4 regions of the Vibrio sp. R11-SG3-ISO9 genome follow, and region 3 is predicted to be linked to each of the others. Evidence: predicted binding sites of a transcription regulator. Region 3 holds the regulator's gene; each other region holds the start of a gene.
What was found. The regulator PurR, encoded in region 3, represses purine synthesis genes. The targets are predictions, from matches to a motif close to TNANGNAAACGTTTNCNTNA.
Positions count from the first base shown of each region.

Region 1: purE (5-(carboxyamino)imidazole ribonucleotide mutase) is a predicted target of PurR. The motif match lies at 3,380-3,399, and genes of this name have one in related genera.
Region 2: glyA (serine hydroxymethyltransferase) is a predicted target of PurR. The motif match lies at 1,317-1,336, and genes of this name have one in related genera.
Region 4: purM (phosphoribosylformylglycinamidine cyclo-ligase) is a predicted target of PurR. The motif match lies at 5,442-5,461, and genes of this name have one in related genera.

Region 1 covers NZ_JCBDGU010000031.1:85,142-92,478, forward strand. Annotated here, with positions in the region: gene dprA (DNA-processing protein DprA) at 1-581, shown strand, start outside; gene AC6R05_RS10185 (DUF494 family protein) at 584-1,060, shown strand; gene AC6R05_RS10190 (DNA topoisomerase family protein) at 1,073-1,645, shown strand; gene AC6R05_RS10195 (5-(carboxyamino)imidazole ribonucleotide synthase) at 1,687-2,817, opposite strand; gene purE (5-(carboxyamino)imidazole ribonucleotide mutase) at 2,823-3,308, opposite strand; gene tsaC (L-threonylcarbamoyladenylate synthase type 1 TsaC) at 3,506-4,063, shown strand; gene hemF (oxygen-dependent coproporphyrinogen oxidase) at 4,085-5,002, shown strand; gene aroE (shikimate dehydrogenase) at 5,079-5,909, shown strand; gene AC6R05_RS10220 (DUF1488 family protein) at 5,912-6,178, shown strand; gene AC6R05_RS10225 (gamma carbonic anhydrase family protein) at 6,175-6,720, opposite strand; rRNA gene AC6R05_RS10230 (16S ribosomal RNA) at 7,214-7,337, shown strand, end outside.
Region 2 covers NZ_JCBDGU010000009.1:104,234-111,570, forward strand. Annotated here, with positions in the region: gene AC6R05_RS03005 (winged helix-turn-helix domain-containing protein) at 1-313, opposite strand, end outside; gene AC6R05_RS03010 (YitT family protein) at 443-1,045, opposite strand; gene glyA (serine hydroxymethyltransferase) at 1,392-2,642, shown strand; gene AC6R05_RS03020 (hypothetical protein) at 2,899-3,228, opposite strand; gene AC6R05_RS03025 (DUF4250 domain-containing protein) at 3,450-3,641, opposite strand; gene AC6R05_RS03030 (YaeP family protein) at 3,644-3,847, opposite strand; gene AC6R05_RS03035 (tellurite resistance TerB family protein) at 3,967-4,635, opposite strand; gene AC6R05_RS03040 (proline--tRNA ligase) at 4,832-6,550, opposite strand; gene tsaA (tRNA (N6-threonylcarbamoyladenosine(37)-N6)-methyltransferase TrmO) at 6,651-7,337, opposite strand, start outside.
Region 3 covers NZ_JCBDGU010000038.1:31,752-39,088, forward strand. Annotated here, with positions in the region: gene glgC (glucose-1-phosphate adenylyltransferase) at 1-695, shown strand, start outside; gene glgA (glycogen synthase GlgA) at 685-2,139, shown strand; gene AC6R05_RS11805 (alpha/beta fold hydrolase) at 2,396-3,193, shown strand; gene AC6R05_RS11810 (putative signal transducing protein) at 3,294-3,614, opposite strand; gene AC6R05_RS11815 (TVP38/TMEM64 family protein) at 3,628-4,308, opposite strand; gene AC6R05_RS11820 (TfoX/Sxy family DNA transformation protein) at 4,433-5,023, opposite strand; cyclic di-GMP riboswitch class I at 5,152-5,236, opposite strand; gene purR (HTH-type transcriptional repressor PurR) at 5,408-6,412, opposite strand; gene torD (molecular chaperone TorD) at 6,734-7,337, opposite strand, start outside.
Region 4 covers NZ_JCBDGU010000009.1:154,640-161,976, forward strand. Annotated here, with positions in the region: gene fadE (acyl-CoA dehydrogenase FadE) at 1-1,482, opposite strand, end outside; gene lpcA (D-sedoheptulose 7-phosphate isomerase) at 1,809-2,384, shown strand; gene AC6R05_RS03270 (class II glutamine amidotransferase) at 2,455-3,300, shown strand; gene purN (phosphoribosylglycinamide formyltransferase) at 3,552-4,208, opposite strand; gene purM (phosphoribosylformylglycinamidine cyclo-ligase) at 4,338-5,378, opposite strand; gene upp (uracil phosphoribosyltransferase) at 5,546-6,172, shown strand; gene AC6R05_RS03290 (uracil-xanthine permease family protein) at 6,270-7,337, opposite strand, start outside.

The DNA.
Region 1 (7,337 bases), on a different contig from region 3:
CTATCTATCCAGCCCGCCACCGTAAACTGGCGCAACGGATTGAAGAGCAAGGCGCGCTAATCTCTGAATTTCGTCCCTCTGCTAAACCTCGTCCTGAAAACTTCCCGCGTCGCAATCGTATTATCAGTGGCTTGTCGCTAGGTACATTGGTGGTAGAGGCGGCAGAAAAGAGTGGTTCATTGATTACTGCGCGCTACGCATTGGAACAAGGACGAGAAGTTTTTGCCTTGCCAGGCTCAATACACAGCCCAACCAGTCGTGGAGGGAACAGTTTAATTAAGTCGGGTGCTTGCTTAGTTCAGAGCGCTCAAGATGTGCTTGTTGAAATAAAAAGCCTGTTAGATTGGTCTATTGAAGTACAACCCAGTCTGTTTGAAGCGCCGATAACCGACAATGAAAATGAACAATTGCCATTTCCACATCTGTTAGCTAACGTAGGGTTAGAGGCGACACCCGTTGATATTTTGGCACAGCGAACCCATATACCTGTGCATGAAGTCATGATGCAGCTCTTAGAGTTAGAACTTTTAGGGCATGTTGTTGCAGTTTCTGGTGGCTATATTCGAAAGGGGAGAGGCTAGCTATGATGATGGACATTCTGATGTACCTGTTTGAAACCTACATCCATAGCGATTCTGAATTGCAGGTGGATCAAGATGAGCTTGAAGAAGAGTTGCTTCGAGCAGGGTTTCACCAAGACGATATTTATAAGGCTCTTCACTGGTTAGAAGATCTCGCAGCACTGCAAGAAACCGATAGCCAAGCGGCGATCTCGGTCTCTTCGAATACCTCTATGCGTATTTATACTAAGCGAGAGATGGCGCGTATTAACCTCGAGTGTCGTGGTTTTCTTCTATTCCTTGAGCAGATCAATGTGCTGACCACTGAAATTCGTGAGATGGTCATTGATCGAGTGATGGGCCTTGAGACCAATGAGTTTGAGTTGGATGATCTCAAATGGATTATCTTAATGGTGCTGTTTAACGTACCGGGTAATGAGAGTGCTTACACGCAAATGGAAGAGCTGTTGTACACCAAAGAGCAAGGTATCTTGCATTAATACAGGCTTGTCATGAGTAGTAAGATTGATCATCAACTTTTCTCAGCTCACGAGCACGCGTTAGAACATGAGGCGTGCCCGCAGTGTGACGGAGAGTTGCAGCTGCGCCACGGTAAACACGGCCCTTTTATGGGGTGTACCCATTATCCTGAATGCGACTATATTAAGCCGTTGCATCAGAATGATGGGCATATCGTCAAAGAACTTGGTGTGCCTTGTCCAAAGTGCCAAAATGAATTGGTATTAAGGCAAGGGCGCTATGGCATGTTTATAGGTTGTAGTAGCTACCCTGAGTGTCATCACATTGAGTCGCTTGACCAACCGAAACAAGAGCAGCAATCATCACCGCAAGTCGCCTGTCCTGAGTGTGGTAAGGGTCACCTTGTTGAGCGCAAGTCTCGCTATGGCAAGCAGTTCTTTGCGTGTGATAACTACCCTAAGTGTAAGTTTGCTGTCAATCAGCCGCCGATTATTGGCCGCTGTGAAGTGTGTCAGTATCCACTGCTGGTGGAGAAGAAAACCGCCAAAGGCACCAAAAAGCAGTGTGCTGACCGAAAATGTCACCACATTCAAGAACAAACATAAAAAACGGCGCTCAATGAGCGCCGTTTTTATTGGATTTCCATTTACTGCATCTGCTCAGCAAAATCGTGGATCGCTGGGTAAGCCCTTTTATCTAAGATCTTAGCTAGACCGCAAAGCGTGCGTTGCAGTTCGGCGTTGTAGTCAGCACTAACATTGATGTGCCCCATCTTACGACCTGCACGTTTTTCTTTGCCATACCAGTGAACATGACAACCGGCCTGCGCCAAGATCGCGTTAGGCAGAGTGTCCTCACCCAGGATATTGATCATCGCCGTCGGGCGAATCAGCTTTGTGCTTCCTAGAGGCATACCACATACGGCGCGAAGATGATTTTCAAACTGACAAGTTTCAGCACCTTGCTGTGTCCAGTGGCCAGAGTTATGAACGCGTGGGGCAATCTCATTAACGAGCAGTGCACCTTGAACATCAAAGAACTCAAGAGCAAGTACACCTACGTAATCCAAGCGCTCAGCAACCGCAGTGAACATAGTCTTAGCTTGTTCCTGTAACTCAACATCATCAATCGCTGTTGATAGGCTCAGCACACCGTCGGTATGAACGTTTTCGGCCAGAGGGTACACCTGAATCTCACCATCTTTACCACGAGCACCAATTAAAGATACCTCACGGTCAAATGGAACAAACTCTTCAGCAACAATCGCTTGGTTGTCGGTCGCCGCGATGCATTCTGCCATCTCAGTCCAAACGGTTTCTACTGCGTCTAAAGACTTAAGGCGCCATTGGCCCTTGCCATCATAGCCACCTAGTGTGCTCTTAAGCACCATTGGTAGGCCAACATGCGAGATAGCGTGGTCAAAGTTTTCGCGAGAGTTGATCACTGCGTATTTGGCGTTCTTCACGCCCGCTTGGTCGAGCAGAGCTTTCTCAAGACGACGGTCGCCGCCAGCTTTGATTGCTTCGGTAGTCGGTAGGAACTTACCACTGCGCTCACACACTTCCAGCACATCATGAGGGATGTGTTCGAACTCAGCCGTAATCACATCCGCACGCTCAATCGCATTCTCTAAGCCATTGCCTAGAATCGCTTGCGTTAATGGGTGAACAATGTTTTTGCTGCCAACATCAAAAGCAGAAATTTCAATATTCAGCGGAGCCCCAGCTAGGGACATCATGCGAGCAAGTTGGCCCGCGCCTAACACAAGAACATGCATGGGAATTAGTCCTCTGCAGGGTTTGGATTAGCTAGTACCGTTTCTGTTTGCTCAGAGCGGAACGCCTCTACTTTTGCCATCACATCTTCATTGTGCGTACCAATGATTTGTGCCGCGAGAATTCCTGCGTTAGCTGCGCCCGCTTCACCAATAGCTAGCGTACCAACCGCGATACCTTTAGGCATCTGAACGATAGAAAGAAGTGAGTCCATGCCTTTTAGAGCTTTAGACTGTACTGGTACACCAAGAACAGGAACGCTAGTAAATGCTGCTGCCATGCCCGGTAGGTGAGCTGCGCCGCCTGCACCTGCAATGATCACCTTAATACCACGCTCTTTTGCACTCGTTGCGTAATCCGCCAGTAGTTGAGGAGTACGGTGAGCAGAAACCACTTTTGTTTCGTACGCTACGCCAAATTGATCCAACATATCCGCTGCTAGCTTCATTGTTGGCCAATCAGATTTAGAACCCATGATAATACCGACAGTCATCTCAAACTCCTTCAGGTACGATTTGATTAAGTGATTAGATAATTTGCGCGCATTATACGGGGAAAATTGCTCAAGGAAAACGTTTGCGTCAGTCAAAGTTGCTATTTGATACATTTTATAAACAAATAGCTTTAGTAACAGTTAGTGATTATTTGTACACTTAACGAGTTTAATAGCAGATATAGATGAGGCAAATCGTGGACAACTTTCAGCATACTTTACAGGCATTACAACAAGGTGAGGTGATCGCCTATCCAACTGAAGGTGTATTTGGTGTTGGTTGCGACCCTGATAACCCGCAAGCCATCCAGAAATTACTTGAACTTAAACAGCGTCCGATGGAAAAGGGCCTCATCCTAATTGCTGCCAGTTATGAACAGTTGCTCCCTTATATCGATGAAAGTCAGCTGACCTCTGAGCAACTGGCAACGGTAAAATCGACATGGCCAGGCCCTGTTACGTGGATCATGCCAGCCAGTGCACAAGTGACGGATTGGGTAAGTGGTCAATTCGATTCAATTGCGGTACGTGTAACCGATCACCCTTTGGTACAGAAGATGTGTAATGCGCTTGGAAAGCCGTTAACCTCTACCAGCGCAAACCTATCGGGTGAGCCGCCGTGTATGACCACTGAAGAAGTGAAGCAGCAGCTTGGTCATAAGCTGGTGGCCATTCTTGAGGGTGAAACGGGAGGCCGTGATAAGCCGAGTGAAATCCGTGATGCAAAGACTTCTCAAATATTAAGACAGGGCTAAACCCTGCATAAAGGAAGAAACATGTCAGCAATTGATAAAGATGCGGTAAAGCAGTTCTTGCTCAACTTACAAGATTCGATTTGCCAACAACTAGAACAAGCCGATGGTGTTGCGGCGTTTGAAGAAGACGCATGGCAACGTGAACCTGGTGAGCGTCTTGGCGGTGGTGGTCGTACGCGCGTTATGACTAATGGTGCTGTATTTGAGCAGGGGGGGGTGAACTTCTCTCACGTCGCGGGTAAAGAGATGCCAGCATCAGCGACCGCACATCGACCAGAGCTTGCTGGCCGAAAATTTGAGGCAATGGGTGTTTCGTTGGTGATCCATCCTAAGAACCCATATATCCCAACCTCTCATGCCAATGTACGATTTTTCATTGCAGAAAAAGAGGGTGAAGCGCCTATCTGGTGGTTTGGCGGTGGCTTCGACCTGACCCCGTTCTACCCATTTGCTGAAGATTGCCAATCTTGGCACCAAACAGCGAAAGATCTATGTGCGCCATTTGGCGATGACGTGTATCAGCAGCATAAAGAGTGGTGTGATAAGTATTTCTATTTGCCTCATCGTGATGAGACGCGTGGTGTAGGCGGCTTGTTCTTTGATGATTTGAATGAGTGGGGCTTTGAGAAGAGCTTTGCTTACATGCAAGCGGTTGGCGAGGGTTATACCCAAGCTTATCTGCCAATTGTTGAACGAAGAAAAGAGACGCCTTACGGCGAACGTGAACGCGATTTCCAACTCTATCGTCGTGGCCGCTATGTTGAATTTAATCTAGTTTATGACCGTGGCACCCTATTTGGTCTACAAAGTGGTGGGCGTACCGAGTCGATTCTGATGTCGATGCCACCATTGGCACGATGGGAGTATCGATACGAACCTCAAGAGGGTTCACCAGAGGCGCTACTGTACACAGACTATTTAAAACCTAGAGTTTGGTAAGACTTCCTTCCTTATAGGTATAGTGATAGGGTCATCATTCGATGACCCTTTTTCATAAGCTCTGTTAGGTAAGGATATGACACAGTACATAGATCGCTATGCCGTTTTTGGAAACCCAATTAGTCAAAGTAAATCACCATTTATTCATACGCTATTTGCTCGCCAAACGAACCAGCAACTTACCTATACATCTCAACAGCCTGAGCCCGGTGATTTTCTCAATGCGGCGAAAGATTTCTTTGGCAATGGTGGTAAAGGCTGTAACGTCACAGCACCGTTTAAAGAAGACGCATACCAATTTGCGGATCGTCTAACTGAGCGAGCTCAACTAGCTGGCGCTGTGAATACGCTTAAAAAGCTTGATGATGGCGAGATCATTGGTGACAACACCGACGGTGAAGGGCTAGTCCAAGATTTATTGCAACACCAAGTGGTATTAAAAGACGCTCGTATCCTACTGCTTGGAGCTGGCGGCGCAGCAAGAGGAGTGATTAAGCCATTGCTTGACCACAGTCCTCGCCAATTAGTGATTGCCAACCGTACTGCTTCCAAAGCACAACTACTCGCAGAAATGTTTACTTCCTTTGGTAATGTCTCAGGCATTGGACTTGATGAGGTGCATGAAGGCTTTGATGTGATCATTAACTCCACTTCTTCAGGGTTGAGTGGTGAGCTTCCACAAGTGTCCGCCGAGATATTCACACCAACAAGTACCGTTTATGACATGGTCTATGGTTCGGGACACACGGTCTTTAATCGCTGGGCATTGGATAATGGTGTCCATGCCGCTTACGATGGCCTAGGCATGCTAGTGGGTCAGGCGGCTGAAAGCTTTATGTTGTGGCGCGGTCTAAGACCGGGTACAAAGCAAATCCTCAGAGAATTAAGAAAGAACCTAGAGGCTTAATAATGAATCAGTCAATTTTGTTTCCTGATATCCAAACCTGGGATGCGGAGAATCAATGCGTCGTTTTCCCTGCTCAACAAAGTGGCGCACTTATTGAGTGTACTATTACCCTAGAAGAGCTAGGAAAATTGGCAGGACGTAAAGTAACAAATGAGCAAGCCATTGAGGTGTTCAGTGAGTTGCGTTTTGACTTAGAAGAACTAGCAGAAGAGTTAATAGAAGAAGAGGAGTTTAACTCCTCTGGTCAAATCGAGATTCAAGCGTCTTAAACAGGGCGAACTGAATCTAGATAGTCATTTTTGTTCTGAACATAGTTGTCGGCAGACTTCTGGAGAAAAGCACGTTCTTTATCTGTTAAAGGACGTGCTTTTTTTACTGGGCTTCCCACATATAAATAACCGCTCTCCAAAACTTTGTTTGGCGGAACTAAACTGCCTGCACCAATCATTACTTCTTGCTCTACGACAACATTGTCTAGAATGATCGCTCCCATTCCTACCAATACCCGATCTTGAATGGTGCAACCATGCAACATCACCTTATGGCCAATCGTGACATCATTACCGATAATCAAAGGGTAGCCGTCAGGATTCTCCTTGTTTTTATGAGTGACATGAAGAACTGAACCATCTTGGATATTTGTACGTTGACCAATATGGATATGATTAACATCGCCTCTTGCTGCAACCAAAGGCCAAACACTAGAGTCGTCACCAATCTTGATATCACCAACTAATACTGCGGTTTCATCTATATAGACATCTTGGCCTATTTTCGGTGCGATACCTTTATAACTGCGTATAGAACTCATAAATCCTCCTTTATATAGCTAGCTTAAGAGCATTATTGGGTCTCTGACTAGGATAAATGGCCGTTTTTGGGTGTTTTTTATCCGAACAATCAAAAAACTAAAAAAAACGCAAAAAAGGGCTTGCCAATGTGATCGCAATCTCTATAATGCCACCTCGCTGACACGGGATGGCTTCGTAAGAAACCAAAACGAATCAGCAAGCCAAATTAGCCAAGCTAAGCGCTTGAAAAAAGTTTTGAAAAAAGTGGTTGACACTAAAACTTAAATCGCTAAAATGGCCGTCCGATTTGAGCGAAGCTCAAAAAGGAAAAGCTCTTTAACAATTTAAACCTATCAATCTGTGTGGGCACTCGTTGATGAATATCAAAAAAGAAACTTCGGTTTCAACTTGATTTCAATGAACTGAGTGACCAATTCGAATCGTAAGATTCGGCACAGTCAATTCAACATTACTATGTAATGTAATCAGTATTCATTGAGTCGACAAAATCTTAAATTGAAGAGTTTGATCATGGCTCAGATTGAACGCTGGCGGCAGGCCTAACACATGCAAGTCGAGCGGAAACGAGTTATCTGAACCTTCGGGGAACGATAACGGCGTCGAGCGGCGGACGGGT
Region 2 (7,337 bases), on a different contig from region 3:
GGTAGGTCACTAATATTTTAGTGGCGTCGCTGTCTGGGAGGTGCTTCTGCAGTATTGAACGCAGTGTGCTGATTCGATTAGTCAGAACGTTTTTAGAGATAAAGCTGCTTTGCCAAATCTCTTGGATGATCAGCTCTGCTGAGAGTGGCTCACCAACATGACGTAACAGCAGTTCCAGTAGCTCAACTGAGCGTGGCTCTAGGTTGATGACTTCTTGAGGTGTGCTTAACTCACGGGTACTAGGGTTGTACACCAGATCGGCAATGACGATAGAGGTATTGTTAGCCTGAGCAGCAGCGAGGAAGTCTTGCATAGGAAACCGTGTTTCATAAAAGCAGACGATTTTAGCTGCTTTGTTTATAAAAAGCAGCTAAGTATCCCGGATAAAAGCACTAACTTTATTCTGGCTCAAAATCGAGAAAGTGAGCGCTAACCAACAAGCCTATGAGCTGTAGCTAACCGAGTATCGTGTAGGTTTGTGGTTCATCGCCAGCACGACGTTCAGTACCGCAGTGCCAAGTACAGAAACAGCGATGATCCAAGGTGATACAAAGAAGAACGACGCAAATAGGATACAGGCATCAATAGCCATTTGAGTCTTACCTACTGAGATGCCATAACGGTCTTGGATGTATAGGCACAGTACATTGAAGCCACCCAAGCTTGAGCGATGGCGGAATAGAATCAGCATACCTAGCCCCATGAGCAGGCCGCCAGCAATCGCACAGTAAATTTCATTGTGGGCATCAAGAGAGATGACTAAATACAGATGATCCGCAAAAACAGACACTAAAGCACCGGAAAAAGCACTGCTTATGGCAAAATTACGTCCAAAACGTTTCCACGCCAATATATAGAATGGACAGTTTGCGATAAAGTAAAGCGCACCGAAGGTGACAGGTAGAAATTGACTCAATAGAAGAGCCAAGCCTGTGGTACCGCCAGTAAGCAGTTGAGCAGACTGTAAAAAGAAGACGCCTTGTGCAACTAAGAAGGTGCCTGTAAGAATGGCAACCCAATCTTCTTTACGTGAGTGTTTTTCCATCGTTTTAATAATTACCTAGCCAATAAAGGCGAGCATAGTAGAGAAAAACATGCATTTTCGGTAGCTTGAGACACAAAATTAAGGTAAACCTATGTAATATTCGTTTTACAGGGTGTAAAGCGAAAACTTGACAGTAAGTCGCGTGCTGATGCGATGTGTCGCATAAGTATGATGAAGCTTATATGTCATTATGAAAAAACTGCATGATAAAATTGCAATTAGCTCTTTATGACCTAGATCAAATTATGTATGATGCGTCCCATTAGAACGGTGACGAAAACGTTTGCTTTCGGTCGTTATGTGGTTTTTTTGAAACTTTCAGTACAATCTGAGTCAGGAGATACAGATGCTTAAGCGTGACATGAACATCGCTGATTACGATGCGGATCTATTCGCAGCTATCCAAGAAGAAACTCTTCGCCAGGAAGAACACATCGAACTAATCGCTTCAGAAAACTACACAAGCCCACGTGTAATGGAAGCTCAAGGTTCTCAGCTAACAAACAAATACGCTGAAGGCTACCCAGGCAAGCGTTACTACGGTGGTTGTGAGTACGTAGATAAAGTTGAAACTCTAGCAATCGAGCGCGCATGTGAGCTTTTCGGTGCTGAGTACGCGAACGTACAGCCTCACTCAGGTTCTCAAGCGAACAACGCTGTATACATGGCGCTACTGAACGCAGGCGACACAGTTCTAGGTATGAGCCTAGCGCACGGTGGTCACCTAACTCACGGTTCTCCAGTAAACTTCTCTGGTAAGCTATACAACATCATCCCGTACGGTATCGACGAAGCAGGTCAAATCGATTACGAAGAGATGGAAAAGCTAGCTATCGAGAACAAGCCTAAGATGATCATCGGTGGTTTCTCTGCTTACTCTCAAATCTGTGACTGGAAACGCATGCGTGAAATCGCTGACAAAGTAGGTGCTTACCTATTCGTTGATATGGCGCACGTAGCTGGCCTAATCGCGGCAGGCGTTTACCCGAACCCAGTACCACACGCACACGTTGTTACAACAACAACGCACAAAACGCTAGCAGGTCCACGTGGTGGTCTTATCCTTTCTAACGAAGGCGAAGACCTATACAAGAAGCTGAACTCAGCAGTATTCCCTGGCGGTCAAGGTGGTCCTCTAATGCACGTTATCGCTGGTAAAGCAGTAGCGTTCAAAGAAGCTCTTGAACCAGAGTTCAAAGAGTACCAAGCACGCGTAGTTGCTAACGCAAAAGCCATGGTTGCAGAGTTTATCGCTCGTGGTTACAACATCGTTTCAGGTTCTACAGAGAACCACCTGTTCCTAGTTGACCTAATCGACAAAGACATTACAGGTAAAGAAGCAGACGCAGCACTAGGTGCAGCAAACATCACAGTAAACAAGAACTCAGTACCAAACGATCCACGTAGCCCGTTTGTAACGTCAGGTATCCGTATCGGTTCTCCTTCTATCACTCGTCGTGGTTTCACAGAAGCAGACGCGAAAGAGCTAGCAGGTTGGATCTGTGACATCCTAGATAACATGGGTGATGAGTCTGTTATCGAAGCAACAAAAGCAAAAGTATTAGAAATCTGTAAGCGTCTACCAGTTTATGCTTAATTTTTCTTCGTAGAGTGAACGAATTTCTGTGTCGCACATACTCATTTGCTAGCGCAAACTCCGTGTGAGCTCCTTGAACTTCGTTCATCTACTTTGAAAAAGAGTTTAAAAGGTCCCTTTTGGGGCCTTTTTGTTTTAGGGGAGGGGGGAAACTCCGCGCCTTTTCCTTGAACTAAAGCTATTTGATTGAAAAATACGATTTGAAAGGCTCCTGTTGGAAGCCTTTTTTGTATTTGGGGTAGTTCGGGGGCTGGCTCTATTTTTTGATGCTGAGTAGGGTGCCTGACTTACATTTAAATGAGTAATAATGGCGGCTTTCGCTGAATTGACCTAGGCCTTCGCCATCACAATAGTCGATGTTGATATCGCGCATGATTTCTAGAGTATCTTCATTACTTAGGGCGAACTTGGAGCCATCTGAACAGACAATACGAACTCTTTCGTCATGGCTCACTGAATAGAGATCGACTTCTGTATTGCAGAGTTCAAAAGAGGCTTCACGAAAGTTGTCTTGTTGAGTATTGGAAGCGCAGCCTGCAGTGATGAGTGTTGCTGCGAACACAGTAAAAAGTCCGAGTTTTTTCATTGTTAATCCTTCACCTTTATTCTTTTTAGCGACGATTTTTGCTTCCTGCTTCGGGTAGCTTTTACAACGACAGGCTTCGACTCAAGGAGCGTAAGTAGATGTAAAGATATAAAAGTATAGGTGCAAATCGATAATTTATAATAAGTTTTTTGCTTTTAACTCGCATCAATAAAAAAGACCAACACAAGGTTGGCCTTTATCAATCTAGACGATACGAGGATTTATCGAAATTGTTTCGCTTCAGGTAGGAATTCAAAGCCTGCGGTCGCGAGTTTTGCTTCGAGTGCAGCCTTATCAATATCGAAGAAGTTAGCGAGTTTATCGAGGTCGCCAGAGAAGTCGTCACGTAGCTTCATGTTTACGATGCTCATCAGCATCACAGGATCCATGGTTTCAAAATTCGCTAAGTTCATGCCTAGTCCTCGAAATCAGAGATCAACAAGTTTGCGGCAGCAAAAGCGGCACGTTCGCGCGCTTCGCGTGGCAAAGACTCGTCTGCGGCTAAATCGTTGAGTGTTTTCACTGCACATGTAATAGCTTGAGGGATGTAGCCTTGATCGCCACTACCGATTTGAGAGTAAAGCTCACGAACTAAATCACAACAATCGTATACTTTCATGTTTATACCTAACTAAATGATAACTTCTCTCAATATACACACAGAGAAAAGCAAAAACAAAGCGCATTCAACGAATATTCAGTTTAGTTTGTTCTTGCTCAAGATCTCATTTTACGAGGTTAAACGGTGACCTGTTGTTCTAGCTGTAGTTTCACTTCATCGGCTAGGTTTAACTGGCGAGCGAGCTCTTTGAGGTACGCTTTCTCCATGAAGTTCTGCTCATCCACCACAATCAACGAAGCGAGATAGATTTCACTTGCCTGTTGTGGGCTGGTGGCTAGCTGCGCAATGTCACTTGGGTCTAAAGGTTTATGCAGTTCTTCAGAGACAAGCTTGGTCAGTTGATAGTCTGCACCCATATTTTCAACCGCTTGTTCTATCTTCGCCATCTCTTCTTCATCAACGTGGCCATCCGCTTTTGAGGCGGCAATCATTGAGCGCAGGATCAGCAGATTATGATTAGAATCTTGTTCATCAAAGGTCGCTTGTGGAGATGAGTCTGGTGTGCCTTGTTTAGCTTGGTAATCGTTATACACCTTATAAGCTAAAGCGCCGAGTGCTGCAGCGCCGCCAATACCAACCGCCTTTTTGCCGATTTTCTTGGTTTTCTTAGACCCCATTAACGCGCCTAATAGACCACCACCAATGGCTCCTGCACCGAGCGCACCGAGTTTACCTTTGTCTTGAGTCAGCCCGCTTAAGCTGGAGGAGCCTTGAGAGAGCTTTTGGCTGCCTTGTTTTACCAGATCCGATTGTAATGCTTGGTTTAGTAAACTTTTAATATCCATGGAACCTCCAGAAATAAACACATTGGAATTGTCTTTAGATTCACTATACGTTCCCGAAGATGAACAGAGGATTAACTTACAATGATTTACATTCAGCCTAGGAGAGAGGGGAGAAGACGAGGGGTACAAAAAAGGCCGCCATGTGGCAGCCTTTTGATGTTCAAAACGAACATAGATTCAATCGATAATGATTAGCTTATTTAGCAAACTGAGCAGTTACGTGCTCAACGATTGAGTCCATTGCGATTGCTTCTTTAGTGCCTTCGCGACGGTTCTTGTATTCGAAGTTACCTTCTTTCATTGAGCGATCACCGATCACGATAGTATGAGGGATACCGATTAGCTCGATGTCAGAGAACATTACGCCTGGACGCTCTTTACGGTCATCGAATAGTACTTCGATACCCATAGCTGTTAGTTCAGCGTATAGCTTCTCAGCTGCTGCTTTCACTTCTTCAGACTTGTGCATGTTCATTGGAACGATAGCAACTTGGAAAGGTGCTAGTGCGTCTGGCCAGATGATGCCGTATTTGTCGTGGTTCTGCTCGATTGCAGAAGCAACAACACGTGATACACCGATACCGTAACAACCCATCTCAAGGATAACGTTCTTACCGTCTGGACCAAGCACGCCACAGTTCATCGCCTCTGAGTAAACGTTACCCAGTTGGAAGATGTGACCAACTTCGATACCACGCTTAAGCTGAAGTGTACCTTGGCCACATGGGCTTAGGTCGCCTTCGATTACGTTACGTAGATCTTCTACTTGAGCAAGCTCAACGTCACGACCCCAGTTGATACCGAAGTAGTGTTTACCATCTACGTTTGCACCTGCGCCAAAGTCGCTCATTACAGCAACAGAGCGGTCAACGATGAATGGTAGCTCTAGACCTACAGGGCCAAGTGAACCTGGGCCAGCACCAACGAGTGCACGGATTTCTTCTTCAGAAGCCATCTCTAGTGGAGAAGCAACTTGTGGAAGATTTTCCGCTTTCACCTCGTTCAGTTCGTGGTCGCCACGGATGATAAGCGCGATGATATCAGCGTCGACTTCGTCAGAAGCTTTAACGAATAGAGTCTTAACCGTTTTCTCGATTGCTAGACCGTGTTGCTCTACCAACTCAGCGATAGTTTTCGCGTTTGGAGTGTCAACCAGTTCCATCTCTTGAGTTGGAGCCGCAGCTTCTTCAGTTGGAGCAAGTGCTTCTGCTTTTTCGATGTTTGCTGCGTAATCAGATTCTGTAGAGAATGCAATTAGGTCTTCACCGCTTTCAGCTAGTACGTGGAACTCTTGAGAACCACTACCACCGATAGCGCCTGAGTCTGCTAGTACTGGACGGTATTCAAGACCCATGCGGTCGAATGCTTTACAGTAAGCATCGTGCATCGCTTGGTAAGACTTTTCTAGGCCTGCTTTGTCGATATCAAAGCTGTACGCATCCATCATGCTGAATTCACGTGCACGCATTACGCCGAAACGTGGGCGACGCTCGTCACGGAACTTAGTTTGAATCTGGTATAGATTCAGAGGAAGCTGTTTGTACGAGTTTACTTCGTTACGAACTAGGCTTGTGATCACTTCTTCAGCTGTTGGGCTAAGAACAAACGGACGTGAATGACGGTCAGTAAAGCGAAGTAGCTCTGGGCCCATTTTTTCGCTGCGACCAGTCTCTTCCCATAGTTCAAACGGCTGCACTACGGGCATTAAAGTCTCAACTGCACCTGCATTATCGATCTCTTGGCGAACGATGTTTTCGACTTTACGCAGTACACGCAGACCGGTAGGTAGCCAAGTGTATAAACCTGAAGCTAGCTTACGGATCATACCTGCACGTAGCATCAGCTGGTGGCTGATAACTTCTGCGTCGTTTGGAGTCTCTTTCAGAGTAGAAAGAAGATAGTTACTGGTACGCATTCTATGGTATCCGTTTCATCATAAATTAAAGACAATTCACTGCAGCTTTTGCCACAATAAATCCGATTTAGCCGCATATAATATCAGCCTATTTGGGATCTCAAAAGCGTTCAATGTCAGTAACATTGATGAAAAGTGCCTCAACAGTGAATTTCACGTTCAGATCGAACAAATTTACTGCATATTCCTTGGGATCTGGCTTGCCTTTCTTATAAGCAGGGCGAGGATCTTGGGCGAGTACCTCTTTGATCACAGCGATCATATGACGGCCATTTGGGTGTTGACTGAGTTTATGCTGCGATTGTTGAGAGAAATTAACTTCTAATGTCATCGGCTCTTCTGCAGCAAACCCTCCCTGTGCATCCGGAATGGAATCTGAGTAGGGGATGTAGGGTTTTATGTCGATAATTGGTGTGCCATCAACCAAATCAACGCTGCCCAATTCTAGGTAAGTTTGGCCTTTCTCTTGTGTGACGCCCTTTAGCTCTACTGCTGACATGCCAATACCGTTTGGTCTAAAAGTGGCTCTAGAAGCAAACACGCCAACTCTATCGTTGCCACCCAAGCGTGGTGGGCGAACCGTAGGCTTCCAGCCTGCTTGTAAGTTTTGGTCGAATAGAAACAGCAACCAAACATGGCTGAATTGCTCTATTTCTCGTACTGACTCTAAGCAGTTCGCGGTTCCCGACAGTTTGACGCGAGCGCGCGCTGAAGGCACCAACCTTGGCTGTCTAGGTACGGCAAACTTCTCTTTATATGGCGATTCTATAAAACCAATAGGTTCAAT
Region 3 (7,337 bases):
AAGAGAAGCCTGCAAATCCTAAGTCAATCCCTGGCGACCCTGATTCGGCACTCGTTTCAATGGGTAACTATGTATTTGAAGCGAACGAACTGTTTGCTGAACTGGTAGAAGATGCAGATCGCGAAGGCTCATCTCATGACTTTGGCAAAGACATTATTCCAAACATGTTCCCACGTGGTGACGTGTTTGTTTATGACTTCAGCACAAACCGTATTACTGGCGAGAAAGAGGAAGTTTACTGGCGCGATGTGGGTACGATTGACGCTTACTGGCAGGCACACATGGACTTGCTAGAAAAAGATGCGCCATTCTCTCTATACAACCGTAAATGGCCTCTTCACACTTACTACCCGCCACTACCGCCGGCAACCTTTACAGATTCTGCAAACGGGCGAGTACAGATCATCGATAGCTTAGTATGTAACGGTAGTTACGTACGCGGCTCTCGAATCGAGAAGTGTGTACTTGGTTTCCGCAGTAATATTGCATCTGCTTGTGATATCAGCGAAAGTATCTTACTTGGTGACGTTAAAGTGGGTGAGGGCTGTGTTCTTCGCCGTGTTATCGTCGATAAAGATGCAGATATCGCACCGGGCACTCAAATCGGCGTGAATCTGAAAGAAGATAAAAAGCACTACCATGTTTCAGAAGATGGTGTTGTAGTAATCCCTAAAGGAGCACGAGTTGGTTACTAAGACTCTCTCGGTACTTTTTGTAGCGTCTGAAGTTGAAGGTTTAATTAAAAGTGGTGGCTTGGCTGATGTAGCCAAGGCACTGCCTAAAGCGTTACAAACACTCGAACAGGACGTTCGAGTGACCATCCCCGCATATAGCAAAATCCCGAATATCGAATCAGCTGAAGTTATCCTATCGACTGAGCTCGATCACTGGCCTCATACGGCTTATCAAGTTAAAAAGTTAAGCGTTGAAGGCGTTCAAGTCTTTGGTATTGAATGTCCACAATACTTTGATCGCCCAGAGATGTACGCTGAGAACAACCAAGCTTACGCTGACAATGGTGAAAGGTTCGCGTTTTTTAGCGCTGCTTGTTTAGACATGTTGCCAAAGCTTGGTTTCCAGCCAGATATTGTGCATGCTAACGATTGGCACACTGGCTTTGTTCCATACCTGTTGAAGTCTCGCTATCAAGAGCACGATTTTTTCAAAGAGATACGCAGTGTTATTTCGATACACAATGCCGTCTTTAAGGGCGTGTTCTCTTATGATGAACTGCAGAACTTACCAGAAATGCACGGTCGATATGTGCCTGAAGCCGCGGTAAGTGACACCCATGTCACTATGCTAAAGGCTGGTGTGATGTGCGCAGATAAGATCAATGCCGTTAGCCCGACGTACGCTGAAGAGCTAAAAACAGAGCTTGGAAGCCACGGTATGGCGCGAGAGTTCCAACAACGTTCTGATGACTTGTTTGGTATTTTAAACGGCTGCGATTACGGTTCATGGAACCCAGAAACGGATGCTTATCTACCGCGCAAATACAAAGCAACGAAGCACAGTATGGCTCGAGGCAAATCCGCTTGTAAGCAAAAGCTGCAGCAAGAAGTTGGTTTACCTGAATCTGATTGCGCCGTGTATGGCATGGTATGTCGCCTGACTAACCAGAAGGGTGTTCACTACTTAATTCCGATCATTGAAGAGTTCCTCAAGAATGAACTGCAAATCGTGATTGTGGGTACAGGTGATCCCGTATTAGCAAGCCAGCTTAAAGAGCTTTCCGCGCTGCATTCAGAGAAGTTTTCGTTTGTTGAAGCTTACAACAACGAGTTGGCTCACTTGGTTGAAGCCGGTTCAGACTTCTTTTTAATGCCATCTGAATTTGAGCCTTGTGGCTTGAATCAGATTTATAGCATGGCTTATGGCACTCTACCTATCGTTCGCTCAGTAGGCGGCTTAAAAGACAGCGTTAATCATTACGATGACAACACTGAACTGGCCACAGGCTTTGCTTTTTGCGAGCCAACCCCTCAGGCTTTACTCTCGGTATTGCATCGCTCTTTGTTGCTTTATGCACAAAAACCTGCAGAAGTTCGTCGCGTTCAGCTCTATGCAATGCAACAGAATTTTAGCTGGGAAGATGCTGCTAAATCCTATTTAGAGATGTATCACACCGCGTTGTAACTTGTGTATTTGAAAAGTAAGGTGTTCCATTGTGAACACCTTTTTTTGTTTTTAAAGTGTCACTGTTAGTGTCTAAGTTAACTGTTGAGCTACCGTTAGTTTCATATAACGCTTTGGGAGTAATTGTGGTTGAGCTATTCAGAACGCTGATAAGATGATTGACACTACTATCACTTAATCGGTTTAATAGCGTGCTATCATTACCAAGCATCTAGCAATGGTGCTCAAGCAAATAAGTAGAATTAAAGCGAAAGGTATGTCTGAGAGTTTATTATTCCATAAAACATTCAATCACCCGACCAGTGATGAGTGGGTCGTTTTCGTCCACGGTGCTGGTGGGAGTTCGTCCATTTGGTTTAAGCAGATCAAAGCTTACAAACAGCACTTTAATTTGCTGCTGATTGACTTGAGAGGTCACGGTAAATCCGACAATTTATTAAAAGAGCTGATCAGTAACCGTTACACATTCAAAGCGGTAACGCTCGATATTCTTAAAGTGCTCGATCACCTAAAAATTCGTTCAGCGCATTTTGTTGGAATGTCCTTAGGAACTATTATCGTTCGAAATGTGGCTGAGTTGGCTGCAGAGCGTGTTCGTTCAATGGTACTCGGCGGTGCTGTAACGCGTTTGAATACGCGCTCTCAAGTCTTGGTTAAATTAGGTAACTTAAGTAAACATATTATTCCTTATATGTGGCTTTACAGCCTGTTTGCTTACATTGTTATGCCACAAAAGAGTCAGCGAGAGTCTAGACACCTTTTCATTCGCGAAGCGAAAAAGCTGTGCCAAAAAGAGTTCAAGCGCTGGTTTATTCTTACTGCTGACGTTAACCCGTTGATGCGTTACTTCAAAGAGCGAGAGCTACCTATTCCAACCTTGTATCTGATGGGAGAGCGTGACTACATGTTCATCAAGCCCGTTAAAGAGATGGTGGCGGCACATAAATCGAGTGAGCTGGTGGAAATTGCTAACTGTGGTCACGTTTGTAACGTGGAGCAACCCGAAGAGTTCAACCAGCGCTCTATTGAGTTTATTCAAAAGCAAATCAAATAACGTGAGTTTGGTGAAGCATTGTTCACTTGACATAACGAGATACAAAAAAACAGGAAGCTATTACGCTTCCTGTTTTTTTAGGGACTCGTTTTTACAAAACTTATGTTTCAGGGCAAGGTGAACCACACTGCCAACAAGAACCAAACTGGGCTTCATTGACCTCGTGACACTGACTACAGCGCCACTCTTCATAGATGATGGAATCTTGTTGCTTCTTATAAGCATTGATGAGGTTTAGTGCTGCTGTTGCATCAGAAGGCTCGTAGAGCCACACATATGGGTCTGTTTCTTCAGAGAAAGGGATTTCTCCCTTTAAACCAAACAATCCTTCACCACGCACTTCACAGGCAATTTTTTCACTCTCTAGAAGCCCACATATTATGTGAGCCTCTGTTGGGTTTGCAGCACTGAATATCTTCATCAATTTTCCTTATCTATTCCGCGACTGGCGCCGAACGAAACTTACCCATAATCCATTTTGCAGCAATTGGGAAAACGCCAAGCAGTGCGAAAGAAAGCAGTACAGAAGGGGATACGATGCCTGATAGCGAATCGATCTCTGCCAACTGAGTACCTGCGTTTAAGTAAACTGCAGTGCCAGGAAGCATTCCTAATTGGCTAGTCAAATAGTAGCGTCCTACAGAGATAGGTGTTAAGCCCATTAGTAAGTTAATTAAGAAAAATGGGAATACCGGAATCAAACGTAAAGAGAATAGGTAGAATGCACCATCTTTTTCTACGCCTTGGTTAATGGTCGACAGCTTATCGCCAAACTTACCTTGCACCCAGTCACGCAGTAGAAAACGGCTACTCAAAAACGCTAGTGTTGCACCTATGGTACTTGCAAACGACACGAGTAATAAACTAGTCCAAAAGCCGAATAGCGCCGCCCCGAGCAGCGTAACTACAGCAGCGCCTGGAATAGAGAAAGCGGTAATCATGATATAGAGGATGAAGTAGGTTGCAGCTGCAACAACAAAGTTACTCTCTATGTAGTCGTTAAGAAGTGCCTGCTGAGCCTTGGCATTTTCAAGCGTTAAGTATTGACCAAAGTTAACGGCTAGTAACACTATCGTGGCAACTAAAATTATGCCTAAAATCATTTTCTTACTCATGGGAGCGTCCCTTAATCTTTTGCTTATAGTTAGTATAGTTAGACAGGAGAAGGAAAGATTAACTTTCAAAAGAAAATAAAAAAAGCCACATTAATGTGGCTTTTTACAATTAAGTGATTTGGACCTAATTAATAGAGCTGATGAGTTCGTCACGTCGCTGCTGAGGTATCACTGACCAATGAGTGCCGTTGATTGCACCTTCAAGCGCCCAAAGTAGCTCTAAGCTCACACTTGATGAATGAGACTCTTTAATGGCTTTGTATGCATTAACAGAACCTGACTCATACAAGCTTTCAACGGTATCGATCCCTGCTTTTTTCAACATTCGCTCTGTGGCAAGTCGAAGGTTTGGCAAATCTTTCAATCGAGTCGGTTTCGCCGATGATTGGATTTGTTTCTCTTCTTTAGCACAGTTAAGGGAAGCTTTTGCCAGCTCGATAATACGTTCTTGAGTCTGCCAGAGGTCTTCTGGGAGGGCAAAATACTTAGTAACGACTGGGAATCCACGCTTTTTGTAAACGTAAGGTTCGAAGCCCTGTTGTTCAAATTGTGAAGTAGTATTCTTATCAGCTCGAATGTGCAACTGATTGTTTACGACCAATGCAAACATGGTGTCATCGGCAAAAAGGCCGAAACCGCCAAACATTGAGCGTGACTTTATCTTTCCAAGTGGCTCAAATAACTTCATTGAGTCCTTGAGTATCGGTTTATCCATATTGTTTATCTCGGTGTATTTGAATTACGCCACCAAATAAGCAGGTCCGAGAGATTAGCAAAATGTCGCAATAAAATTGTCAATAAGCCGTAAATTACTACTAAAGGTAGGAAATACTGCATTTTGCCATCGGTAACCCCGCTACCATACCAATAATGGGTTAGGCCGGAGGCTTTGCGTCTCACCCTTTCAAGTGATTTGCCCTGTGCGTGACTGTATAATCAAGAATAAAGTTTTTTGTTGAATGAGGTTCACACTTGTTATTCTAAAATGTGATCTTAATTCAGTTAATTGTTGTCTTGATATGCAACTGGGTTTTTATTTTTGACAAATAAAAAAAACGCACCAAACGGTGCGTTTTATTAGATTTTTCTAAAGTTTACGTTATTTTAACGTTTTTACTGTCGCACGCTCAATGATCTCTGGATGCATCTCGAACACACGTTTTTCGTGGTCTTTGTCTTTGATACGTTCTAGCAGGATTTCGAACGCGTTCTTACCGACACGACGTTTTGGTTGGTGAACAGTCGTCAACGGCGGTGAGAAGTACTCTGCCAACTCAATATTGTCGTAACCAATCACTGAAATATCTTCAGGGATCTTAATACCTTGCTGTTGTAGGCGGCTCATAAGACCAAGCGCCATCGTATCGTTAAAACAGAATACCGCGGTAGGGCGATTTTCCATTGCAGCGATTTTATCTGCAGCGATAACAGCCGTATCACACTCGAAGTTACCTTCAAGGATTAGGTTGTCATCAGCTTGAATGTCTGCCTCTGCAAGTGCACGACGGTAACCAGCGATACGTTCGACACATGCCGCTTTATCTAAGTGACCACTTAGACATGCAATACGTTCATGCCCGCGTTCAACTAGGTATTTAGTCGCTAGGTAGCCACCTTCTTCAGAGTTGTCGATGATCTTATCTGCTTGTGAACTTTCAGGACCCCAATCCATAACAACTTTTGGAATGTCTGCATGACGGTCAAGCATTTCACGAAGTTCTTCCGTTAGGTCAGAACACATTACTAAGATGCCATCTACACGCTTTTCAGCAAGCATTCGGATGTAGTCACGTTGCTTTTCGTAGATACCACCTGTGTTACATAGAATCAGCGTATAGCCTTGACGGTAACAGTAACTTTCCACACCATCGATCACTTCAGAGAAGAATAGGTTAGTTGATTGAGTTACTAACATACCGATTGTGCGCGTAGAGTTACATTTCAAACTACGGGCAACGGCACTTGGTGCATAATTTAATTCGTCTACGGCTTTGTTTACTTTTTCTTGAGTCGCTTCTGCTACGAAACGTGTCTTGTTGATCACGTGAGAAACGGTGGTTGTTGATACGCCGGCTAAGCGAGCGACATCTTTTATAGTTGCCATGGCTTTATCCTATTGATAGCTACTTCCTCAGCAGTACGGAGCAAGTAGCCGTTTTAAGCTACCAGAACAAGAGCTTAGAATGTGTAGGGCTCTCTCGGTACTAAAGTGCTAAAAAACAAAAAACCGCTAATGAGAGCGGCTTGTCTTAACACCGAAATGCTCTTAGCTAATTTAAAGCATAGCATTTCGAGAATGTTTCATATTTTATCGTTTGCGGTCACAATTTTAGACTGACTAGAAAATACTCGCAATAAAATTCACCCAGAAATCTGGGTGAATTGTCACATTCTACCTAAATTGTGCCTTTAGTCATTAGTGAATTTATTCACCAGCCAAATATTGCGCATCAAGTTTACAGAAAGCGGCTAGCAATTCTGCAACACAAGCGTAAAAACCAAACTCATCAAATTCACGGCATTTCGTTGCAAATTGTGGAACCCAGCTGAGAAGTTGTTGTTCAACAAATTCATGCTGTGTAGTGAAAGCTGCTTCTAATTCTTGCTCGCTCTCGAGGTCGTTTGAACGAATGATAATGTTGCCTAGGAAGTCCAACTCGATGGCTAGGTGATCAGCAGGCTCTTTTAGGTCTTGGTTTACGGCGATTCCGTAAGACGCCATGATGGCTTCCATGTCTTGAGCTGGCTTGGCGTTCAGCAGGCCGCTCTTGTCTAAGTAAATAGAAGCGTACGGTAGAGCACCGTATTTGTCTGACTTAAGGAACAACTCGCAAAAATCTGACGAAAGCTCCAGTTGAGCGTCTTCACGATTCTGCAATCGGTTAAGTGCATCTACTAGGTTATTGATTGCTGGCTTAAGCGTCTCATTGTCGCCAAGACCAGTTAAAAACGAACGAATCTCAACCGAGTGGTAGTTATCCAGTTCTTCTTGAGTCAGCTCTTTTGCGAACAGGCTCGATAGCCACCAG
Region 4 (7,337 bases), on a different contig from region 3:
CGCAATTGGTGAACCTTGGTAACCACGTGCTAAGAAGTTCGATGGGCCTAAGCAGATACCTTTACCGCCTACGATGTCCATTGCATCAATGATGCTGCGTTGGCCACGGTGAGTACAGTGGTACTTAACGATAGCTGAGATAACCGAAGGCTTTTCACCTAGGTCGATACCAGCAACGGTTAGATTGCTTGCCGCATCCATGACGTAAGCGTTACCCGCCAAGCGTGCCAACGGCTCTTCGACACCTTCCATACGACCGATAGGCTGTTTGAATTGGCGACGGATACGTGCATAAGCACCGGTTGCGAGAGCTGCCGTTTTCAGGCCACCTGTTGAGTTTGACGGTAGTGTGATACCACGTCCCACCGAAAGACACTCAACCAGCATACGCCAGCCTTGGCCTGCCATCTTCTGTCCACCAATAATGAAATCCATTGGAACGAACAGGTCTTGAGCTTGAGTAGGTCCATTCTGGAATGGAACGTTCAATGGGAAGTGACGATTACCAATTTCAACACCCGGAAGGTCGGTTGGGATAAGTGCACAGGTAATACCAAGGTCTTGTGTGTCACCGAGCAAGCCGTCAGGGTCGCGCAGTTTGAATGCTAAGCCAAGAACCGTTGCCACAGGCGCTAGAGTGATATAGCGCTTGTTCCATGTGAGGCGCATACCCAGTACTTCTTCACCTTGCCACTCGCCTTTACATACGATGCCGTAATCAGGAATTGAGCCAGCGTCTGAGCCTGCCTCTGGGCTAGTCAGAGCGAAACAAGGGATCTCTTTACCTTCCGCTAGGCGAGGTAAGTAGTGATTCTTTTGCTCTTCAGTACCGTAATGTTGTAGCAATTCACCGGGACCTAAAGAGTTAGGTACGCCTACGGTTGATGATAGAACGCTAGAAACACCAGTCAGCTTTTGTAGTACCAATGATTGTGCGTATGCAGAGAACTCTAAGCCACCGTATTTCTTCTTGATGATCATCGCGAAGAATTTTTCATCTTTCAGATATTGCCAAACTTCTGGTGGCAGATCTGCAAGCTCATGAGTTACTTGGTAATCACTCACCATCTCACACACAGTATTTACTGGGCCGTCTAAGAAAGCTTGTTCTTCTGCGGATAGTTTAGGATCTGCGATGTTCTGCAGCTTCTTCCAATCTGGCTTGCCTTTAAACAGCTCTGCTTCCCACCAAACTGTACCCGCTTCCAATGCCTCTTTTTCTGTTTGAGACATAGCAGGTAGCACTTTCTTAAAGACAGTCAGTGCTTTTTGGCTAATGAGTGTTTGTCTAATTGCTGGAATAGCAAAAATAGCGACAGCAAGTAGGTAGCTCAGCCAACCCGTCATGCCGACATCAGCGGCGAAGGTCAGAGCAAACATAGTGGCAGTTAATGCCACGAGTGCACGAGTGATGGTGACTCGATGGTACAGGCAGACACTTAGTACGATGGTCATGCACAGTAGAGAGAGCAGTATGTTCATGATCGATTTCCTTTTCAGAGATCACTTATTGTTTTGGTTTAGGTAAGAGGTCTAACCAGTTAAGTGTAAACAAAGTATTAAATATTTGTAAAACTCTAATTTGAGCAAAAAGTGATCTCTGTAGAGTTAAAGTTCTAATTGTGAGAGGTGTGTGGTGAATAAATGTGCGAATTGAAACCAGAACAACAATAAAGGTGGCAATCTTTTGGCTTAACTGTCGACACTCTTAAATGTTTGTGGGTAAACTCAAGTAAAAGGGGGAAACAACCTCCATTCTCATTTCGCGTATGCTTAAGTGACGCACATACATATAAGAGATAAGCCTTATGTACCAAGACCTAATCAAAAGTGAATTAAACGAAGCTGCTGAGGTTCTGAACAAGTTTTTAAGTGATGATCACAACATCGCGCAAATTGAAGCTGCCGCTAAGATGATTGCTGATTCTTTCAAACAAGAGGGTAAAGTACTTTCTTGCGGTAATGGTGGTTCGCACTGTGACGCTATGCATTTTGCGGAAGAGCTAACAGGTCGCTACCGCGAGAACCGTCCAGGTTATGCAGGCATCGCTATTTCTGACCCAAGCCACCTTTCTTGCGTAAGCAACGACTTTGGTTACGATTTTGTTTTCTCTCGCTACGTTGAAGCGGTTGGCCGTAAGGGTGACGTGTTATTCGGTCTATCAACGTCTGGTAACTCAGGAAACATCCTGAAAGCAATTGAAGCAGCACAAGCGAAAGGCATGAAGACAATCGCTTTAACGGGTAAAGATGGCGGTAAAATGGCAGGCTGCGCGGATATTGAAATCCGAGTTCCGCACTTTGGCTACGCTGACCGTATCCAGGAAATTCATATCAAGATTATTCACATCATCATTCAACTTGTTGAAAAAGAGATGGAATAAAAAATTAACAATAGATTGGAGCTCTTTGAATTGAGCTCCATGTTTGGTTGAAGAGGGAGTAGGTTTAACCATGTGTGAATTGCTCGGCATGAGCGCTAATGTGCCAACGGATATTTGTTTTAGTTTTACTGGATTGATGCAACGTGGCGGTAAAACTGGCCCACACCGAGATGGTTGGGGCATTACCTTCTATGAAGGAAAAGGCTTTCGTACTTTTAAGGATCCGAATCCAAGCTGCGAGTCAAAGATTGCAGAGCTGGTTCAAAACTATCCAATTAAAAGCTGTGCTGTTGTCAGTCATATCCGTCAAGCAAATCGTGGTGGTGTTAACCTAGAAAATACTCATCCTTTTACTCGCGAGTTATGGGGTAAGTACTGGACCTTTGCTCACAATGGTCAGTTAACCGACTATGATGACCTTGAAAGTGGCCGTTTTCGCCCGGTTGGCCAGACAGACAGTGAGCTATCGTTTTGCTGGCTACTTAAGCAGCTAGAAGACCGTTTTCCTGAGCCTCCTCAAGATATGATGGGGATGTTCCGTTTTGTTGCAGAGTGCTGTGACAAGCTGCGTGAAAAGGGCGTATTTAATATGCTGCTGAGTGATGGCGAGTATGTGATGACATACTGCACCAATCACCTTTATTGGATCACACGGCGCGCCCCGTTTGGTAAAGCGAGCCTGATTGATGAAGATGTAGAGATCAATTTTCAGGAAGAGACCACGCCGAATGATGTGGTGAGTGTCGTCGCTACACAGCCATTAACGGATAATGAAGAGTGGGCGCGAATGAAACCTGGCGAGTTTGCACTGTTCCATTTCGGTGAGTTGATTGAGTCGAACCATCAAGCTTTAGCTGATGTGGCTTACGCTCCTAAAAAGGTGGCGAGCCAAGCTCCAACCGAACCCTTAGAGTAATACCAATCGTAGTAAATAACTGCTCACCCTAGCTTGCTAAAATGCTCGATAACTGCGTTAGAATTTTTGATTGTAGAATAACTACTTATCGAAAAATGCTGCCTTGCTCTCAAGCCTTTTTTCTGCGCTATTTCTGATCACTTACTTACTGTGATTGGTATATGCGTTACACCAAGCTCCAAATAACAAAGGCCGCAATGCGGCCTTTTTAGTATTCGAATTAGCATGTTTTATTAGCTATAAACACGTTTCTAGTCTTGTGCGTAGCCATGTTTGCCAAGCGTGTTTCCATCGAGTTCAGCACAACCCTCTTTCATCACTAATCTATCATCACAGAACCACTGACACACCAATGGGTAGATTTGGTGCTCTTGTGTCAGTACTCTGCTTGCCAATTCGTCTGCATCATCCTCTGCAAAAACAGGCACCTTAGCTTGTAAGATCACAGGTCCACCGTCTAGCTCTTCCGTGACAAAGTGGACACTGGTTCCGTGCTCTTTATCTTTGGCATCAATGGCTCTTTGGTGTGTGTGTAGCCCTGGATACTTCGGCAGCAGTGAAGGGTGAATGTTGATCATTTTCCCTAAATAATGACGAACAAAATCAGCACTCAGAATACGCATATAGCCAGCGAGAACAATTAAGTCTGGTTGATAGGCATCGATCTGTTGCATTAGCTCGCGATCGAACGCTTCTCTTGATTCGAATGATTTTGGATCAAGAGAGTGTGCTGGGACTTCTGCAGTACGTGCACGCTCTAAGCCATATGCCTCTGCTTTATTTGAGAAAACAGCTTTGATAGAAGCATTAATGTGCTGGTTCTGACAAGCATCAAGGATTGCTTGGAGGTTGCTTCCGCTTCCGGAGATCAAAACGACGATGTTTTTCTGAGGGGCATTATTTTTCATAGAGGTATCAAACGCGATGAGTGAGAGTAAATAACAATTTACCTACATATTTTAAGGTTTTCTAGGGCGTAAATAGCAGAATGAGGACCTAAAGTCCTCATTCTTAATTGTGCGAGCTAGCAATCAAGCTTAGTTGATTTCAACTTGCTCTTCACCTTCAGCCGCTTGTGCGATTTCACCAATCACCCAAGCATTCTCGCCTTCAGCTTTTAGCAGCTCAACAGCCGCTTCAGCTTGCTCTTTTGGAAGAGCAACGACTAGGCCAACACCACAGTTGAAAGTGCGGTACATTTCAAATGTTTCCACGTTACCTTTCTCTTGTAGCCAGTTGAAGATAGCTGGCCATTCCCAGCTTTTGCCGTCGATGACTGCTTTTGTACCTTCTGGAAGTACGCGTGGGATGTTTTCCCAGAAACCACCACCTGTGATGTGCGAGATAGCATGAATATCATGCTCTGCAATCATCTTAAGTGCTGACTTGATGTAAATCTTAGTTGGTTCTAGTAGGTGTTCACCAATGGTGCGACCTTTTAGCTCTTCGTTCATATCTGCACCAGATACTTCTAGTACTTTACGAATCAGAGAGTAACCATTTGAATGTGGGCCGCTTGAGCCTACAGCGATAAGCGCATCGCCCGCCGCAACTTTAGTGCCGTCGATGATGTCTGCTTTTTCAACAACACCAACACAGAAACCAGCTACGTCGTAGTCTTCGCCTTCGTACATGCCAGGCATTTCAGCAGTTTCACCACCGATAAGCGCACAGCCTGATTGCACACAACCTTCAGCGATACCAGAAACTACGTCTGCTGCGGTATCAACGTCTAGTTTGCCTGTTGCGTAGTAGTCTAGGAAGAATAGAGGTTCTGCACCTTGAACGATTAGGTCGTTCACACACATTGCCACTAGGTCGATACCTATGGTGTCGTGTTTTTTCATATCCAAAGCAAGGCGAAGTTTAGTACCTACACCATCTGTACCCGAAACCAGTACAGGCTCTTTGTATTTAGTTGGTAGTTCACATAGGGCGCCAAAGCCACCAATGCCACCCATTACTTCTGGGCGACGAGTGCGTTTTACAGCACCTTTAATACGATCTACTAGTGCGTTACCTGCATCGATATCAACACCAGCGTCTTTGTAGCTTAGAGAAGAATTATTACCGCTCACGGGATAGTCCTCGGTCTTAAGTTGGATGTGAAAACGGCGCTATTCTAACAGGGCTTGCTAAATAAGAGCAAACGTTTGCGTAAATTTTTTGCCAAATAAACATACTGAAAATGTGATAAAAACGATGTATAATCTGTGGGTTTATTTAAATATTGCCGGAGTTGGAAATGAAAGTTGTTGAAGTAAAACACCCGCTAGTTAAGCACAAGATTGGCCTGATGCGTGAAGGCGAAATCAGCACGAAGCGTTTTCGTGAACTAGCAACAGAGGTGGGTAGCCTTCTAACATATGAAGCGACAGCAGATTTCGAAACTGAGCGTGTAGAGATCAACGGCTGGAATGGTCCAGTAGAAGTTGACCAAATTAAAGGTAAGAAAGTAACAGTTGTGCCAATCCTACGTGCTGGTCTTGGCATGATGGATGGTGTACTCGAGCATATCCCAAGCGCACGTATCAGTGTAGTTGGTATCTACCGTGATGAAGAAACACTTGAGCCTGTGCCATACTTCAACAAGCTAGCGTCTAACATCGAGGAGCGTATTGCTCTTGTTGTTGACCCAATGCTAGCAACGGGTGGCTCAATGATCGCAACTATCGACCTTATGAAAGAGAAGGGTTGTAAGCACTTTAAGATTCTTGTTCTTGTTGCTGCGCCAGAAGGTATTGCAGCACTTGAGAAAGCACACCCAGATGTAGAGCTTTACACTGCGGCAATCGATGAGAAGCTAAACGACAAGGGCTACATTGTTCCTGGTCTAGGTGATGCTGGCGATAAGATCTTCGGTACTAAGTAATTCGGTTAGTTGTAGCGATATTTGCTACGACCAATAGTGAAAAAAGGGAGCGTATCATCCGATACGCTCCCTTTTTGTTTGTTCTCGATTTATTCGATTACTTGATTTGCGCTGTGTCTACAGAGTGGTTCTCACCTAGCTCTTCTGGCAATACAAGGTTTAGTAGGATTGCTACGATACCACACAAACTCACGCCCTGAAGGCTGAAATCGCCGATACCAAAAGCCATGCCGCCGATACCAAATACCAGTGTTACACCGACGATCACTAGGTTGCGTGATTTGTGTAGGTCAACTTGGTTTTTGATGAGCGTATTTAGGCCAACCGTTGCAATAGAACCAAACAGCAGAATCATAATACCGCCCATAACCGGAACCGGGATAGTTTGCAGCAAGGCACCTAGCTTACCAACCAGTGCAAGCACGATAGCGGTGACCGCAGCCCAAGTCATGATTACTGGGTTGAAGGCTTTTGTTAGCATCACTGCCCCCGTTACTTCACTGTAGGTTGTGTTCGGCGGAGCGCCCAGCATTGAAGCAGCAATCGTTGCCACGCCGTCACCGGTTATGGTGCGGTGTAGACCTGGTTTTTTAAGGTAGTCTTTACCCGTTACGTTCGAAATGGCCAGCATGTCGCCAACGTGCTCAACAGCAGGTGCGATAGCAACGAACACCATGAAGAAGATCGCATTGATGTTGAACTCTGGTGCCACAAAGTTAGGCATGGCCAACCAAGAGGCTTGAGCTACCGGAGTAAAGTCGACCGCGCCGTAGACTAGGCTTGTGATGTAACCCGCTACGATACCACCAAAGATTGGCAGCAGTTTTAAAAAGCCTTTAGCGAATACGCTAATAATGATGGTAACAATCAGTGAAATCGCTGAGATCCAAAGAGCCGCATCGGCATCCACCAGCTGTACTGCGCCGTCTCCAGTTTTACCCAGTGCCATGTTAACGGCTACCGGTGCTAAACCAAGACCGATAACCATGATCACTGGGCCAACTACCACTGGTGGTAATAGCTTATGGATAAAACCAACGCCGCGAACTTTAATTAGGCCACCCATCAGCACATAGACAACACCTGCCGCCATTAGGCCGCCCATTGTGGCACCTATGCCCCAAGTTTGTACGCCAAACATGATCGGTGCGATAAACGCGAAAGA